Regions from separate parts of the Desulfovibrio sp. SGI.133 genome, predicted to be linked through region 1. Evidence: riboswitches for the same ligand, from Rfam matches in the RefSeq annotation. Region 1 holds a riboswitch; each other region holds the start of a gene.
The links. Region 1 has a riboswitch for cobalamin ahead of ACQRBR_RS08055 (FecCD family ABC transporter permease). Riboswitches for the same ligand answer to the same signal wherever they lie in the genome.

Region 1 (4,951 bases):
CTGGGCGGCATCGGTGGCCGGGGAGGCCGTCAGCGTGGCCGTTTCTTCCGCGGCAGGGGCGGTCTTGGCGCGCGAACTGCGGCGGGTGGTACGGCGTTTGGGGATGGGGGTTGCTTCAGCGACATCAGAGGAAGCGGCCGCGTCAGACACGGCCGGCGTATTTTCCTGCGTCATAAATATCCTTTTGGACCGCCAGCGGCGGCGAAATTTGTCAGCCGTTATCCCGACTGAGGGAACAGGCCGGACATCCGGCAAACACCGGATGGCGTGTCCGTGAGCGGGCACGGGCCTGGGGATGCCCGGAAAGGGCAGGGCACGGGGGATGGCAGGAGAAAACGCCCGTCACGGGGACGGCGTTTTCCAGGCGGCCGGAACAGCCGCCGGAGGGGCAACGTCAGAAAGCGCGGCACCGGGCCGCGCCATGACGGGCGGGATCAGACTGTCTGTCCCCCGCGGAAGCGCTGGGCTTCGCTAATCACAATTTTCAAGGACGCGCAGCTCCACGGACAGCTTGCCGCCGCTGGAGCGCAGCAGCACATAGCCGCCCTGGGCCAGAGCGCCCGGATTCACCACGATGGTGCGGCCCACCCTGTCCACGGCGCGCGCTTCGTGGATATGCCCGCACAGGCAGACATCGGGTTGGGCTTCTTCAAGGAATTCGCGCACGGCAGTAGAGCCCACGTGAATATTGCCCGGGATGACGTCACAGGCGCTGTCCTTGGGCGGATTGTGCGAAACCAGCACGGTGTGGGGGTACTTGCGGGCCTTCTGCCAGCTGTTTTCCAGCCAGCCGGCGAAGGTGGATTCAGGAAACTCGCTGGGCGTCCCGAAAGGCGTGAACGTGGAGGCCCCGATGCCGAAGATGGCCGTATCGGGCGTGAGCTCGTGCACCTGCGTGTGCAGGTTGCAGCCTAGGCCGCTCAGCCATTCGTCCACTTCGGGCCGGTCCATGTTGCCGATCTGGGCCCAGATGCGGGGATTGTGCGCCCGCAGAACGTCCATGACCATTTCGGCTTGCTTGACGCCGCCTGTGATGGTCAGGTCGCCGGTGACGATGATGCCGTCTGCCTGCGCCAGCTCGGGGATACGGGCAAACAGCCCGGGCTCGTCGTGAATGTCCCCAACGGCAATCCAGAGATGATCCTGTTCGTTGACGCTTGGCATGGCGGTGTTTCCTTTGTTATAAAGTCACTCCGCGAACTATGGCACATTTTAGCAAGGATGGAAAGACCTCCATGTCCCTTTCCCCCGATGAGCAGAAGAAGGAATTGCGCGCCCGCATGCGTGGGCTGCGGCGCGGTCAGGACCCCGACCTGGCACGGCAGCGGGCCCGGGCGGCCCAGCAGGCCCTGCTGGACTGGGACGTCTGGCAGCAGGCCGCCCGCGTGGCCCTGTACGTGGCCCTGCCGGAAGAAGTGCATACCGGCTACCTGCTGGCCGATGCCTGGCAGCGCCGTGTGCGGGTCTACCTGCCCCGGGTGCGCTTGGAACGCGGGCTCATGGACTTCGTGCCCTGTTCCCGGGTGGGCGATATGGCCGCCGGGCCCTACAAGATGCTGGAGCCCCATGCCGGTCTGCTGGGCATGGCGCCCCCTGTGCTGGCCCATCCCGATTTCTGTCCCGACGTGCTCATCCTGCCCGGTGTGGCCTTTGACCGCATGGGCAACCGCCTGGGCTTCGGCGGCGGCTACTATGACCGTTTCCTGGCGGCGTTCGGCGCCCGGGGCAGCGGTCGGCGGCCCCTGCTGGTGGGCCTGTGCTATGCTTTCCAGGTGGTGGACGCGCTGCCTTCCCAGGACTGGGATCGGCCCGTGGACTGCCTGTGTACTGAAGAAGGACTCGTATGCCTGTAAGTTTCATCCCCTTTGTGTTCCCCGGCGTGGACAATGTGCGCTGCGCCTTCCAGACCCGCTGGCAGGAGGCCGGAGATGGCCCCTACGCCGGTGGCAACATCTCCCTCGCCACGGCTGATGACCGGCAGAGCGTCATCGGCAACCGTCGCGAACTGCGGGCGGCCCTGGGCCTCCGGCGCATGGCCGAACTCAATCAGGTGCATGGCGATGCCATGATCTTCGAGCCCGAGGCCGTGGAGCCCGACGCCGTGCCTCGTTGCGATGCCGACGGCATGGCCACCAGTCAGGCGGGGCTGGGACTGGCCATCAAGACCGCCGATTGCCAGCCCATCCTGCTGGCCCACAAGAGCGGCCGTTTCGTGGCCGGCATCCATGCGGGCTGGCGCGGCAACCGTTGTGACTTCCCCGGTTCCGGGGTGCGCCGCTTCTGCGAGCATTACGGCGTGGAACCGCGTGAGCTTCTGGCCGTGCGCGGCCCGAGCCTGGGCCCGGCCCGGGCGGAGTTCATCAATTTCGAGAGCGAGTGGGGCGACGAGTTCCGCCCCTGGTTCGATGCCCAAAGCCGCACCATGGACCTGTGGGGCCTGACACGCTGGCAGCTGGAGCAGGCCGGGCTGCTGCCGCGCAATATCTACGGCATCGACCTGTGCACGGCCAGCTGCAACCGTCAGTTCTTCTCGTACCGCTGCGTGAAGGCTTCCGGCCGTCAGGCCAGCGTCATCTGGCGTCTGGACTAGCAGGCCGGAGAGCTTGCTTGTGATGAGGGGGGAAGGAGGAAACCTTGGCTCGCGCACAAGGTCTTCCCCTTCCCCCCTCAAGCTCCCCCCATCCCCTTTCCAACGCGCTTTTGTCTGTAAGGATGGAACATAGCTGGCTACGGGGAGGCAGCCCCTGCCGTGACTTGTCTGCCGCACCTCCCCCTTTTCGCCATACGTTGACAAGCCGCAGCTCCCTGCCTAGAGTAGCGCGTCCATGGTCGCCGGAACCTGCCGGCGTCAAAAGGGAATCCCGTGAGAATCGGGAGCGGACCCGCCGCCGTAAGGCCCGCATACCAGCTTCCTTCATGTGCCACTGGCAACGGGAAGGCCGGAAGCCGGGGGCCGAGCCGGAATACCTGCCGTGGACCGTGGCCGACGGCCGCGACCGGTATCGGCACGGGTCTTGCCGAGGGGAGCAAGGGAATACGGGCCTCTTCCAGTGGTGGAAGGGGCTTTTTTTGTTTCCGGGCCAGTGTGCCCGGCCACTGATGGCCATGACAGGACGGACCATGCCGGAGAACAGCCCCATTGCCAAGGATACCCGGAGCGCGCGCCGCTGGTGCTGCGTGTTGCTGGCCGTCCTCTGGTGCGCTTCGTTGCCGCTGGCCTGCCTGCCCGGGCCCGTGCCTGTGGCTGTGGCCGATGTCTGGCAGGCGCTGGGGGCCGTGGTGGGTCTGTGCCCCCCCGCGGACGGCAGCGTGCAGCTGGTGGTGGGACAGATCCGTCTGGCTCGCGTACTGCTGGGCCTGCTGTGTGGCGGTGCGCTGGCCGTGGCCGGTGTGGCCCTGCAGGGCGTGCTGCGCAATCCGCTGGCGGACCCCTTCACTCTGGGCATTTCCGCCGGAGCTGCCTGCGGCGCCAGCATGGCCATCGCACTGGGCGGTACCCTGGGCATCTGGGCCGGAGGCCTTGCCGTGGGTCTTTCCGCAGCAGCCACAGTGTCCCTGTCGGCCCTGCTGGGCTCTCTGCTGGCCTTGGGCGGCGCGCTCTGGCTGGGCAGCGGGCAGGGGAGCTTTAGGCGCGAGACCGTCATCCTGGCCGGTATCGCCGTGGCGGCCTTTCTGGGCGCTGTGGTGGCCCTGGTCAAAGCCCTCAATGAAGAATCCGTCACCAGCATAGTTTTCTGGATCATGGGCAGCCTGCAGGGCCGTGGCTGGGACAGCGTGCCGCTCCTGCTGGCCACCTTGCTGCCGGGGCTGCTGGTGGTGCTGCCGGGCTGGCGCAAGCTGGACATGCTGGCCTTGGGCGATGAACAGGCCGCGCATCTGGGCCTTGCCGTGGGCCGCACCCGTTTTTGGCTGCTGGCCGGTGCCAGCTGCATGACGGCCGGTTGCGTGGCCGTGGCCGGGGTCATCGGCTTCGTGGGCCTGGTGGTGCCGCATGTCCTGCGCATGCTGCTGGGCGGCGCGCACGGGCCCTTGCTGTACGGCGCGTTCCTGGGCGGCGGTATCTTGCTGGTCTGGGCGGACGTGCTGGCCCGCTGTGTGCTTTCCGGCGGGCAGGAGTTGCCCGTGGGTGTGGTGACGGCCCTGCTGGGCGGCCCCTTTTTCGCTTTTCTGGTGCGGAGGCGCTGATGCTGCGGGCAAAGGGCATCCGGGCGGCCTACGGCACGGACGAGATATTGCACGGCGTGGACATCGACCTCCATCCCGGTGAGGCCGTGGCTCTGCTGGGGCCCAACGGCAGCGGCAAGACCACACTGCTGCGGGTGCTGGCGGGCAGTCTGATGCCGACGGCGGGCATGGTGCAGGTACAAGGCGCGGACATCCGCCGTCTTTCCCCCCGGGAGCGGGCCCGCCGGGTGGCCGTACTTTCCCAGCGCAGTGCCGCGCCGCAGGGCATGACAGCCCTGCAGATGGTCCTGCTGGGCCGCTATCCCTGGCTGGGCTGGTGGGGCAGCTACAGCGCCGAAGACCGGCGTATCGCCCACGAGGCCCTGGAGGAGACCGGTGCCTTGCCGCTGGCCGGGCGGCAGGTAAGCGAGCTTTCCGGCGGTGAATTGCAGCGTGTGGCCCTGGCCCGGACGCTGGCCCAGCAAAGCCCCGTGCTGCTGCTGGACGAGCTGGCCGCCGGTCTGGACTTGGCCCGGATGCTGGAACTTTTCGACCTGCTGGAGCGCCGTCGTCGGGCAGGTGCCGCGCTGCTGCTGGTGATGCATGACTGCAATCTGGCGGCCCAGTATGCCACCCGTCTGCTGGGTCTGCGCGAGGGCCGCGTATTGTTCGACGGCCCGGTGCGCCGCTGCTTCACGGCGGAGAACCTGCGCGCTCTCTATGCCGTGGACTTGCATATCGTCCCGCATCCCCGCAACGGTCTGCCCCAGGCCCTGCCCCTGCGGCC
Region 2 (4,951 bases), on a different contig from region 1:
GCCTGTGGCGTCACGCCTGACGACATCACCTCGCTGGACGATCTGCGCCGTCTGCCCACTGTGGACGTGGAAGACCTGCGCGAAGGCTATCCCCTGCCCCTGCTCTGCGTGCCCGAAGAGGAAGTGGTGCGCATCCATGCCTCCAGCGGCACCACGGGCAAGCGCAAGATCCTGGCCTACACGGCCAATGACGTGAACAATTTTACCTTGCAGATGGCCCGTTGCTACGAGATGGCGGGCCTGACCCCCATGGACCGCATGCAGGTGGCCGTGGGTTACGGCCTGTGGACGGCCGGTGCGGGCTTCCAGCTGGGCAGCGAGCGCTTCGGCATGCTCACCATCCCCGTGGGCCCCGGCAACCTGGAGATGCATCTGCAGCTCCTGCGCGACATGGGTTCCACCTGTTTCGGCGCCACGGCCTCCATGGCCCTGCTGCTGGCCGAAGAAGTGGAGCGCGCCGGTATCCGCGACAAGCTCAAGCTGCGCAAGGTCATCTGCGGTTCGGAAATCCGCAGCGAAAAGATGCGTCTGGCCATCGAGAGCAAGCTGGGTCTGGAAAGCAGCTATGACATCGCGGGCATGACCGAAATGTACGGCCCCGGTACGGCCATCGACTGCGACGAGCACAACGGCCTGCACTACTGGGCCGACATGTTCATCATCGAGATCCTCGATCCCGAGACCCTGCAGCCCGTGCCCGAAGGCGAAGTGGGCGAGATGGTGGTCACCAGCCTGCGCAAGGAGGCCGTGCCCCTGCTGCGCTACCGCACCCACGACCTTTCCCGCCTGCTGCCCGGCGACTGCCCCTGCGGCCTCAGCATGCCCCGCCATGACCGCATCCTCGGCCGCTCCGACGACATGATCATCTACCGCGGCGTCAACATCTACCCCGGCCAGATCATGGACGTCATCGGCGCCTTCCCCGAGCTGGGCGGCGAATATCATGTGGAACTGACCCGCGACGACCGCTCGCTGGACCACATGACCCTGACCGTGGAACGCGCCCAGGGCGCCACCTCCGGCGGCGATGCCCAGCTGGTGGCCGCGCTGGAACAGCGCCTGCACAAGTCCCTGCTGGCCCGCGTGGCCGTGAAGCTTGCCGACCACGCCAGCCTGCCCCGTACCTTCAGCAAGTCCAAGCGCGTCACCGACCTGCGCTAGGCGGTGGTTGTTTTTTGAGAGGGGAAGGGGGCCCTTTTTGAAAAAAGGTCGCCCCTTCCCCCCTCAAGCTCCCCCCATCCCTCCCAAAAACTTTTGTTCGGATCAGTGAAGGCCCGCCTGACCACGGCGGGCTTTCTTCGTACGCCCGTCCCCCGGTCGCACGAAAGCAGGGGCGGCAGGTGGGCCGGGGAGAGATGATTGCTTTTTTATGGGAAGGAAACGGCCAGGACTTCGCGGACAAACGGTCGCACAGTTTGGGCCACCCCAAAGAAGCCAATAAAAAAGGACGCCATGCGTGGCGTCCTTTTTTAGTTGAAGTCTATGATTCTCGTCTCTGCGACCGTCTGGCTGACGGGGCTGCGGGCTGCCTGTCCTGTGCCGGATGGCCTGTCCTTTCAGACAGCGACGGGGACCATCCGGCCGGACCGGAGAAAAAGTTTTAGGGGGGAAGAGGGGGTCCAGGGGGAGAAGGGGGACCCTTTTCCAAAAGGGGCCCCGTCTCCCCTTGGCGGCATCTTGTCTTACTGCTTCAGCAGATCGTCCTGGCTGTCGCGGGCGTGACGCACGAAGACGGCGCGCACGCCGGGCAGCTCGCCCAGACCGGTGAGTACGGGGCGGGGGGTGAGGCCCAGGGCGCGGATCTGCGAGGCCCAGGAATCGGGCTCGTCACCGGCCAGGTCGTTGCGGGCATGGTCCCCGGCCACCACCATGAAGGGCTGGAGCCAGATGACGGACGCGCGGCTGGTCTTGATGGCGGCAAGCACCTGGTCGAAACCGCGCGAGCCTTCCACCGTGGCCAGCACGGCCAGGTTGTCGGCATCGGCCAGGGCGGCGCGCATGCCTTCGATGATCATGTCGCCCCGGCCGTGGCTCTGGCCGTGGCCCATGAGGGCCAGCAGCTCGCCGGACTTGCGCTTGCCTTCGGTGGCGCCGAGGACGGCGCGGCAGACATCTTCGGCATCCTGCCGGGATTCCAGCAGCGGGCGGCCCAGATAGACGGCCTGGAACGTGTCGGGATGGCGGGCCAGCCAGCTGACGAGCAGACGCTCCATCTCGCTGAATTCCTCACCGGCCACCACATGCAGGGACTGGACGCGCACCACGTCCACCTTTTGCCGGGCCAGTTCTTCCAGACCGGCGGCCACGTCACCGATATGCACGCCCTTCTTTTCCAGCTTGGCCCGGATGATGCTGGAGGTATAGGCCCAGACCACGGGACTGTGGGGGAAGGCGGCCTTGAATTCCTTGTCGATGGCGGTCAGGGCGGGCTGGGCCTCGGGCACGCTGGTGCCGAAGGCCACCAGCAGCAGGCCTTCCTTCTGGGCCGCCAGGGCAGGCAGGGCCAGGCAGAGGGTGAGCAGCAGGGCCAGCAGCGTGGAGCGCAGGGATGTTGTGGGGATGTGACGCATGGAACCTCCTCAATGACGCGTTGAAAGGTTAGGGATGGGGCGGGTATTCGGACTTGAGGGAATGGGGAGGCATGCCTCCGGGCCTTTGCTTCGCCTTCACCGTGACGGCTGGCTGTCGTGGCGTGTCGCCAAAGAAGCTCCGTACCCTCTTACCGCAGCGCGACTGTTTCCGATTTGCACGGAATTCCCCGCATGGATGCGCCATCAGAAACGGTTTGGAGCATAAAAGTCAAGCCGGGCGGGAAAGTAAAAGCCTGTACTGTCCGGGAGGTGCGGGGGGAAGGCTCCTTTTGTCCGGCCGTTGCGGCACGGGCGGCGCAGGTCCGCGAGGGGAGGACGGGCATGCCGTTTTTTCGCCCTCGCGCCATCCCCGCGCGCCGAAGGAGGCCGGCGGACGCTTGGCCTTGTCCGGGCTTTGGGCTATGCTGACCGCATGAGTACGCACAGTCGATCATTTCCCGCGCCCCGTCGTGGCGCCCTCCATGAGGAGCAGGCCCCGCAGGAAGCCGACAGGGAAGAGAAAAAACGTTCAGCGCCCCGCCGTCGCAGCGGGGGCAAGGCCAGCCCGGAGCAGGGCGCGGACAGGCAAGGCCCGTCCCGCCGTTCCGGGCGTCGTGTTTCCGGGGAGCCGGCAGCGCAGGCTCCCGCCCGGGCCAAAACGGGCCGGGGCAAGAAGGCGGAACAGCCGGAACATGCCGCCGGGGAGGCCCATGCCCTGCCTCGCTGGCGGCAGGAGCGCCGGGAACAGCGGCGCGAGGCCCGGCAGCAGGAACAGGTGATTCTGGCCCGTCGCTGGCCCGACCTGCCCCGTTCGGCCCTGCCCAAAGAAGATTTCAGCGTGCAGGTGGCGGCGCGTGACTACATGCAGCCCCTGCTGGAAGAGCTGGGGGACCGCGTCATCACCGTGCGTGGCCGTCTGGTGCTGGCCCGGGGCACGGAGCCCGCGGCCTGGGCCCAGAACGTCTGGACGGAACCGCGCTGGATCCCCATCACTTCCATCGGCAGCGGAGCACGGCAGCTCTCGGCTCTGCAACGCAACTGGCGGGCGCACATCCCCACCCTTGGCGGACATGTGCGGCGTCTGCGCCTCATGCAGGAGCAGCTGCCCTATGTGGCGGCACGGCCTCTGCACTTCGGCACGCCCGCTCCGTCCGCGCCGCTGGGGGCCTTCACCCTGTGGGAAAAAGACCTGATGCTGGCCTCGCCGCGCACCACCTCGCCCTTTGCCGACGGGGAAGTGCAGTTCGTGGAAAACCGCGAGGACCCGCCGGGACGCGCCTACCTCAAGCTGTGGGAAGTATTCACCCTGACCGGGCGCACGCCCGCGCCGGGGGAACTGTGCATCGACCTGGGCGCCGCGCCGGGCGGCTGGACCTGGGTGCTGGGGCGGCTGGGCTGCCGCGTGTTCAGCGTGGACAAGGCCGAGCTGGCGCCCCAGGTGGCGGCCATGCCCGGCGTCAACCACTGTCTGGGCAGCGGCTTCGGCCTTGAGCCGCGCCATGTGGGCCAGGTGGACTGGCTGTTCTCGGACATGATATGCTACCCCGACCGCCTGCTGGAGACCGTGCAGGAATGGCTGGCGGCCGATGCCTGCCGCAACGTGGTCTGCACGCTCAAGTTCCAGGCCCAGACCGACCACGAGACGGCGCGGGCCTTCGCGGCCATCCCGGGCGGCCGTCTGCTGCATCTTTCCTGCAACAAGCACGAGCTGACCTTCGTGAAGCTGGCCGACTAAGCCATCCTTTCCATCGCCATGATGCGGGCATGCCGTCGCCGGACGGTGTGCCCGCTTTTCGTTTTCCGGTCATCGCAGGGGGCAGACGGCGATGGGTATATGCAGCCATGGCAGGCAGTCCGGCACGGCCTTCCGGGGGCGAGGCCCTGCCTTGCGGTGCCGCACCTCCCTTTTTCTTTTCAGGAACCATTGTCAGGAATGGGGAGCTCTTTTCCCTGTCCTTTCACAACGTTCCGTTCGTCGACCATGGCGTGGAAAGGGCCGTTCCGCGTGCCCTGACACGTGTCCGGGCCATTTTCGCCTTGTGCTTTGCCTTTCCTTTTGCTACTTTCTTTCACCCCCGCACAGGGGACAAATTATGTTTGGAGGCATGTCAAGCATGGCAGACAAGGAAACCGGGCACGAAAACGAAATGAGTTTCGAAAGCGCCCTTGAAAACTATCTCAATCCCGACTTCGGCGACCTCGAAGAAGGCTCTATCACCAAGGGCGAGATCGTTCGCGTGGATGACGACAATGTTCTGGTGGACGTGAACTTCAAGTCCGAAGGCCAGATCCCGGCCAGCGAGTTCCGTGACGCCGCCGGCAACATGACCGTCAGCGTGGGCGACCGTGTGGATGTCTACGTCGTTCGCAAGAACGAAATG
Region 3 (4,951 bases), on a different contig from region 1:
CGTAGACGTTCTTGCCGGCGGCGTGCACGGCATCGGCCAGGTAGCACAGGGGCTCGGCCTGGACGAAAGGCTCACCGCCGGAGAACGTGATGCCCGACAACAGGGGGTTTTCCATGAACTGACGCAGGATGTCGTCCGTATCCCGGAACTCTCCGCCGTCGAAGTCATGGGTCTGCGGATTGTGGCAGCCCGGGCAATGATGGGGGCAGCCCTGGGTGAAGACCACGTAGCGCAGTCCGGGACCGTCTACGATGGACTCTTCCACAATACCGCTTATGCGGAGCCTAGGCATGCTTGACGCGGTCGCGTTCTTCGGCACGCTTGGCGTTGTTGAAACGGTCAAGCGTCCCCACCAGATAGCCGGTGATGCGGCGCACGCGTTCAAAAGCCACGCCTTCGCCCACCATTTTCACTTCGGCTTTGGTCTCGGTCAGTTCAGATTTCATCAGCATGGTCCAGGCTCCTCCTCTTGGGGTAAAAAGTGACGGAAACTAACGGCAGCAGTTGGGCATGTGCGGATACTTGCGGCGCAGCATCTTGAGCGTTTCCTGACTCACGGCCTCGCCCTCCTTGCGCCCGCAGCGGGGGCACTGGCCGTTGATGACGCCCACATAGCCGCACACAGGGTCGCGGTCCAGCGGATGGTTGATGGATCCGTAGCCCACGCCCTTGTCGTGCATGAAACGGATGATGGTCTCAAAGGCTTCCAGGTTCTTGCAGGTATCGCCGTCCAGCTCCACATAGGTGATATGACCGGCATTGGTGAAGCTGTGGTAGGGCGCTTCCAGCTCGATCTTGCGGAAGGCCTTGATGGGGAAATACACGGGCACGTGGAAGGAGTTGGTGTAGTACTCCCGGTCCGTGACGCCCTTGATGACGCCGTACTTCTTGCGGTCCAAGGCCACGAAACGGCCGCTCAGACCTTCGGCAGGCGTAGCGATCAGGGTAAAGTTCAGATGCGTCTTGGCGGCTTCGTCATCGCAGCGCTTGCGCATGTGTTCCACGATGCGCAGGCCCAGCTTCTGGGACTCTTCGCTCTCGCCGTGATGCTTGCCGGTCAGGGCCACCAGGGTCTCGGCCAGACCGATGAAGCCCACGGTCAGGGTGCCGTGCTTGAGCACTTCGGCCACGCTCTCGTCCCAGTCCAGCTTTTCGGAATCCAGCCAGATGCCGTTGCCCATCAGGAAGGGATAGTTGCGCACCTTCTTGGAGCACTGGATGTCGAAGCGGTGCAGCAGTTGGCGGAACACCAGGTCGATCTGATCGTCCAGCAGCTGGAAGAAGCGATCCAGATCGCCCTTGGCCTCGATGCCCAGGCGGGGCAGGTTGATGGACGTGAAGCTCAGGTTGCCGCGGCCGCAGGTCACCTGGCGGTCGGGATCGTACACGTTGCCCAGCACGCGGGTACGGCAGCCCATGTAGGCCACTTCGCTGTTGTAGTCACCGGGCTTGTAGTACTGCAGGTTGAACGGCGCATCCAGGAAGCTGAAATTGGGGAACAGGCGCATGGCCGAGGTCTTGATGGCCATCTTGAACAGGTCGTAGTTGGGGTCGCCTTCGTTGTAGTTGACGCCTTCCTTGACCTTAAAGATCTGCACCGGGAAGATGGAGGTCTCACCGCTGCCCAGACCGGCCTGGGTGGCCAGCAGCAGGTTACGCACCACCATGCGGCCTTCGGCGGAGGTGTCGGTGCCGTAGTTGACGGAGCTGAAGGGCACCTGCGCACCGGCGCGGGAATTCATGGTGTTCAGGTTGTGCACAAAGGCTTCCATGGCCTGGTAGGTGCGGCGGTCGGTGATGCGCAGGGCTTCCTCGGCGGCGTAGGCATGGGCGGCACGCACCAGCTCGCGCTCGTTCTCGGCCACCAGGCCTTCCATGCGCTTGCCCAGTTCGTCCACATCGGCCATGCGGATGGCGGGCATCACGGGCAGCAGGATCTGCTGGCTGAATTCTTCGGCCTGGGCGGCATCCATGCCGGTCCTGATGCGCACGAAGGCGGTGAAGGCGTGGCGGTATTCCTTGCGGAAGGTCTTGGCCACGCCGCCGGCCATGGCGTAATCGAAGTGCGGCACGCTCTGGCCGCCGTGCATCTCGTTCTGGTTGGCCTGGATGGCGATACAGGCCAGGGCGGAATAGCTCTCGATGGAATTGGGCTCGCGCAGATGGCCGTGACCGGTGGAGAACCCGTTGCGGAACAGCGGGATCAGGTCGATCTGGCAACAGGTCTCGGTGAGCATGTAGAAATCCTTGTCATGGATATGGATGTCACCGTTGATGTGCGCGGCCGAGGCGTCCTTGGGCAGGACGTAGTTGTCGGTGAAATACTTGGCCCCTTCGGAACCGTACTTGAGCATGGTGCCCATGGCCGTATCGCCGTCGATGTTGGCGTTCTCGCGCTTGATGTCTTCTTCGATGGCAGGCGCGTAGGTCAGGGTCTTGTAGATCTCCATCAGGTAGGATTCCGCGTTGCGGCGCTTGGTGTGCTCGGCGCGGTACAGGATGTAGGCCTTGGCGGTCTTGGCGTAATCGTACTGGATCAGGGTCTCTTCCACCACGTCCTGGATCTCTTCCACATGGCGGAGGTTTTGGGCTTCGAGCTTGCGGCAGACCTTTTCGGTGACGAACAGGAGATCCGTGGGGGACATGTCCTCGCCGGACGCCTTGTTGGCCTTGGTAATGGCATTGAGAATCTTGACGGAATCAAAGGCGACCTCGGTCCCGTCCCGCTTGATGATGCTCGCAAGCATGTTTTCCTGCTCCAGATCCAAAGATATTTGTTTTCCTGACCCGTTTTAGGGTCAACACAAAAGACCCTCCCTGTAGGGGAGGTCTCAGGCCCTGAAAAATCATGAAAAAAGGTGGAAAAAAGATACGGACGCCCGGCGACAGAGTGTCATGACGTCCCTTCCCAGCGGCAAAAACCCGTTGCCGTGAGGCTGTCCCCATGGACAAGCGGCAGAAGCAGGTCTTCCGGCTCGTCACCCTGCTCCCGGCCTTCCCGGCGGTTGCCAGTGGCACACGGGGGGAGCAGGTTCTGCGACTTACGGCGGCGGGTCCGCTCCCGGATCTCACGGGATTCCCGATGAAGCTCGTAGCAGCGCTTCTGCCCGCTCAAGATGGCAAAAGGTGCCTCACGTGTCAACACAGAGTTTTTGTAAGTATTTTACAACATTTTGAAATAATTGTAAAAAATCACAAGTCTGCGCCAAAACAGGCAATTTGCCAAAGTCCGCGCCAATTCTGGGCTGGCGGGATTTTTGAATCCGCAGACCACTCCGCCTGCGTCGTTTTTCACAACTTGCCGCCCTGCCGGAGCCCCCTTTTCTGCATAAAAAAGGGCTCTCCTCCGGGAAACAGATTCCCCTGATAGAGGATCCCTGCCGGGTGACACAGCCCGCGTACGGACCGCGCATCCGGCGGGGACCCATGGTTCAACCGGCGCGGGTACCCGAAGATGCCCGCGCCGGCCTGTGGCCGCTAGACCGCCAGCTTGGGCAGGGTCGAGGCGCCGTGCGGCATGATGATGGTGCGCACGTCCAGCTCCTGTCCCAGGAAATGGCGAGCCTTGTCCAGGGCCTCGTCCAAGGTATGGCAGACATGCATCTTCGTCTTGCCGAACAGGGCGGCATCCATGTCCGTCACCAGGATGAGGTTGTGTTTCTCGGCCGCCTCGGCAAAGAGGAAGCCCACATAGCTGCCGATGGAGAAGGTATCGCGCAGGGCCTTTTCACGGGCCTGCATGTCGCTGTAGGCGCAGATCTGCGTCTCCACATCGGGGTTGCCGAAGCCTTCGGAGCAGCGGGAAAGCAGGATCATGGTCCCGCCAGGCTGCACGGCGCTCAGGGCGTTGCTCAGCAGCTTGATGGTCTGGTAAAGGTTGATGTCCTTGGGGTAGCCGCCCGCGCTGGCCACCACCAGGGGGGTACGCTCGGGGATGGTCACGCCTTCCATGCTGTCCACCAGACGGCAGGCCGCCGCATGGGACTGGACCCAGTCACCGGCAAAGGCCTTGATGATGCGGTAATCGTCATTGACCACCACATTGAGGCCGAAGCAGGGCCGGGCCATGGCCGCGGCCTCGAAGATGTCGGCATGGAAAATGTTGGTGTCCGCCATGTTGGCGCTGCGCACGTCGGCGTTGGTGCCGTTGCCGAAACCGGGGTTCAGGGCCTGCTTGTGGTGGCGCTGGATGGTCTCGTAACCGGCGATGCCGGGCAGCAGCATCTTGCCGCCGCCACCGAAGCCCGCCAGGAAGTGGTAGACCACGCCGCAGGTGATGATGATCTTGTCACAGGCCATGGCGTAGCTGTTGAACCATACCGGCGTGCCGCGGCTGGTATCGCCCACGTGCACCAGATGGGCCGTATCGCGGCAGTCGTGGTCGATGACGCGGATACAGCGGCAGATGTCCTCGCCCAGCAGGCGGGTTTGCTCGTCGCCCATGTGGGCACGATGCGTGCCCGTGGCCGTGACGATGAGGATGTCGCTGTCGGGGATACCGCAGGCGTTGAGCTCTTCCACCATCACGTGGACGTAGACCGCGGGCGACTGCCACAAGCGGGTCACATCGGGTACCAGCAGGCAGATCTTCTCGCCGGGGTTGACGATGTCCTTCAGGCAAGGCGAACCGATGGGATGGCGCAGGGCCTCACGCACGGCCTGATCCGGTTCCATGACCGGCAAGGACACAGGATTGGACTCCAGCACGGCCACCAGGTTCTTGTCGGCCACCGGCATGGTCCAGGAAATATCACCATAGTGCAGCGTATGTTCTGACATGACGCACCTCATTCCCTCTAAAGCCAGAAAACAGCGGAACACCTCCGCAGAGGTCCGCGAATATAGGCCCCTCGCCCGCGGGCCGCAAGCCAAAAATCCGGGGAACCCTCCGATTTTATTTTATAAAATATCACATACCAAGCACTCTGCTTTGATTCCGTGCCGCCTGCCG

Region 2: linked by a shared signal. The riboswitch ahead of ACQRBR_RS05310 (sirohydrochlorin cobaltochelatase) and the one ahead of ACQRBR_RS08055 (FecCD family ABC transporter permease) in region 1 are both predicted to bind cobalamin.
Region 3: linked by a shared signal. The riboswitch ahead of ACQRBR_RS04225 (anaerobic ribonucleoside triphosphate reductase) and the one ahead of ACQRBR_RS08055 (FecCD family ABC transporter permease) in region 1 are both predicted to bind cobalamin.

The regions. Positions count from the first base shown of each region.
Region 1 covers NZ_JBNPMK010000005.1:57,114-62,064, forward strand. The annotation lists gene ACQRBR_RS08035 (Rne/Rng family ribonuclease) at 1-174, opposite strand, end outside; gene ACQRBR_RS08040 (metallophosphoesterase) at 472-1,164, opposite strand; gene ACQRBR_RS08045 (5-formyltetrahydrofolate cyclo-ligase) at 1,236-1,853, shown strand; gene ACQRBR_RS08050 (polyphenol oxidase family protein) at 1,844-2,590, shown strand; cobalamin riboswitch at 2,811-2,989, shown strand; gene ACQRBR_RS08055 (FecCD family ABC transporter permease) at 3,121-4,185, shown strand; gene ACQRBR_RS08060 (ABC transporter ATP-binding protein) at 4,185-4,951, shown strand, end outside.
Region 2 covers NZ_JBNPMK010000003.1:38,041-42,991, reverse strand. The annotation lists gene ACQRBR_RS05315 (phenylacetate--CoA ligase) at 1-1,161, shown strand, start outside; gene ACQRBR_RS05310 (sirohydrochlorin cobaltochelatase) at 1,683-2,570, opposite strand; cobalamin riboswitch at 2,592-2,789, opposite strand; gene ACQRBR_RS05305 (SAM-dependent methyltransferase) at 3,433-4,305, shown strand; gene ACQRBR_RS05300 (30S ribosomal protein S1) at 4,685-4,951, shown strand, end outside.
Region 3 covers NZ_JBNPMK010000002.1:326,096-331,046, reverse strand. The annotation lists gene nrdG (anaerobic ribonucleoside-triphosphate reductase activating protein) at 1-265, opposite strand, end outside; gene nrdD (anaerobic ribonucleoside-triphosphate reductase) at 285-452, opposite strand; gene ACQRBR_RS04225 (anaerobic ribonucleoside triphosphate reductase) at 492-2,747, opposite strand; cobalamin riboswitch at 2,944-3,120, opposite strand; gene larA (nickel-dependent lactate racemase) at 3,478-4,779, opposite strand.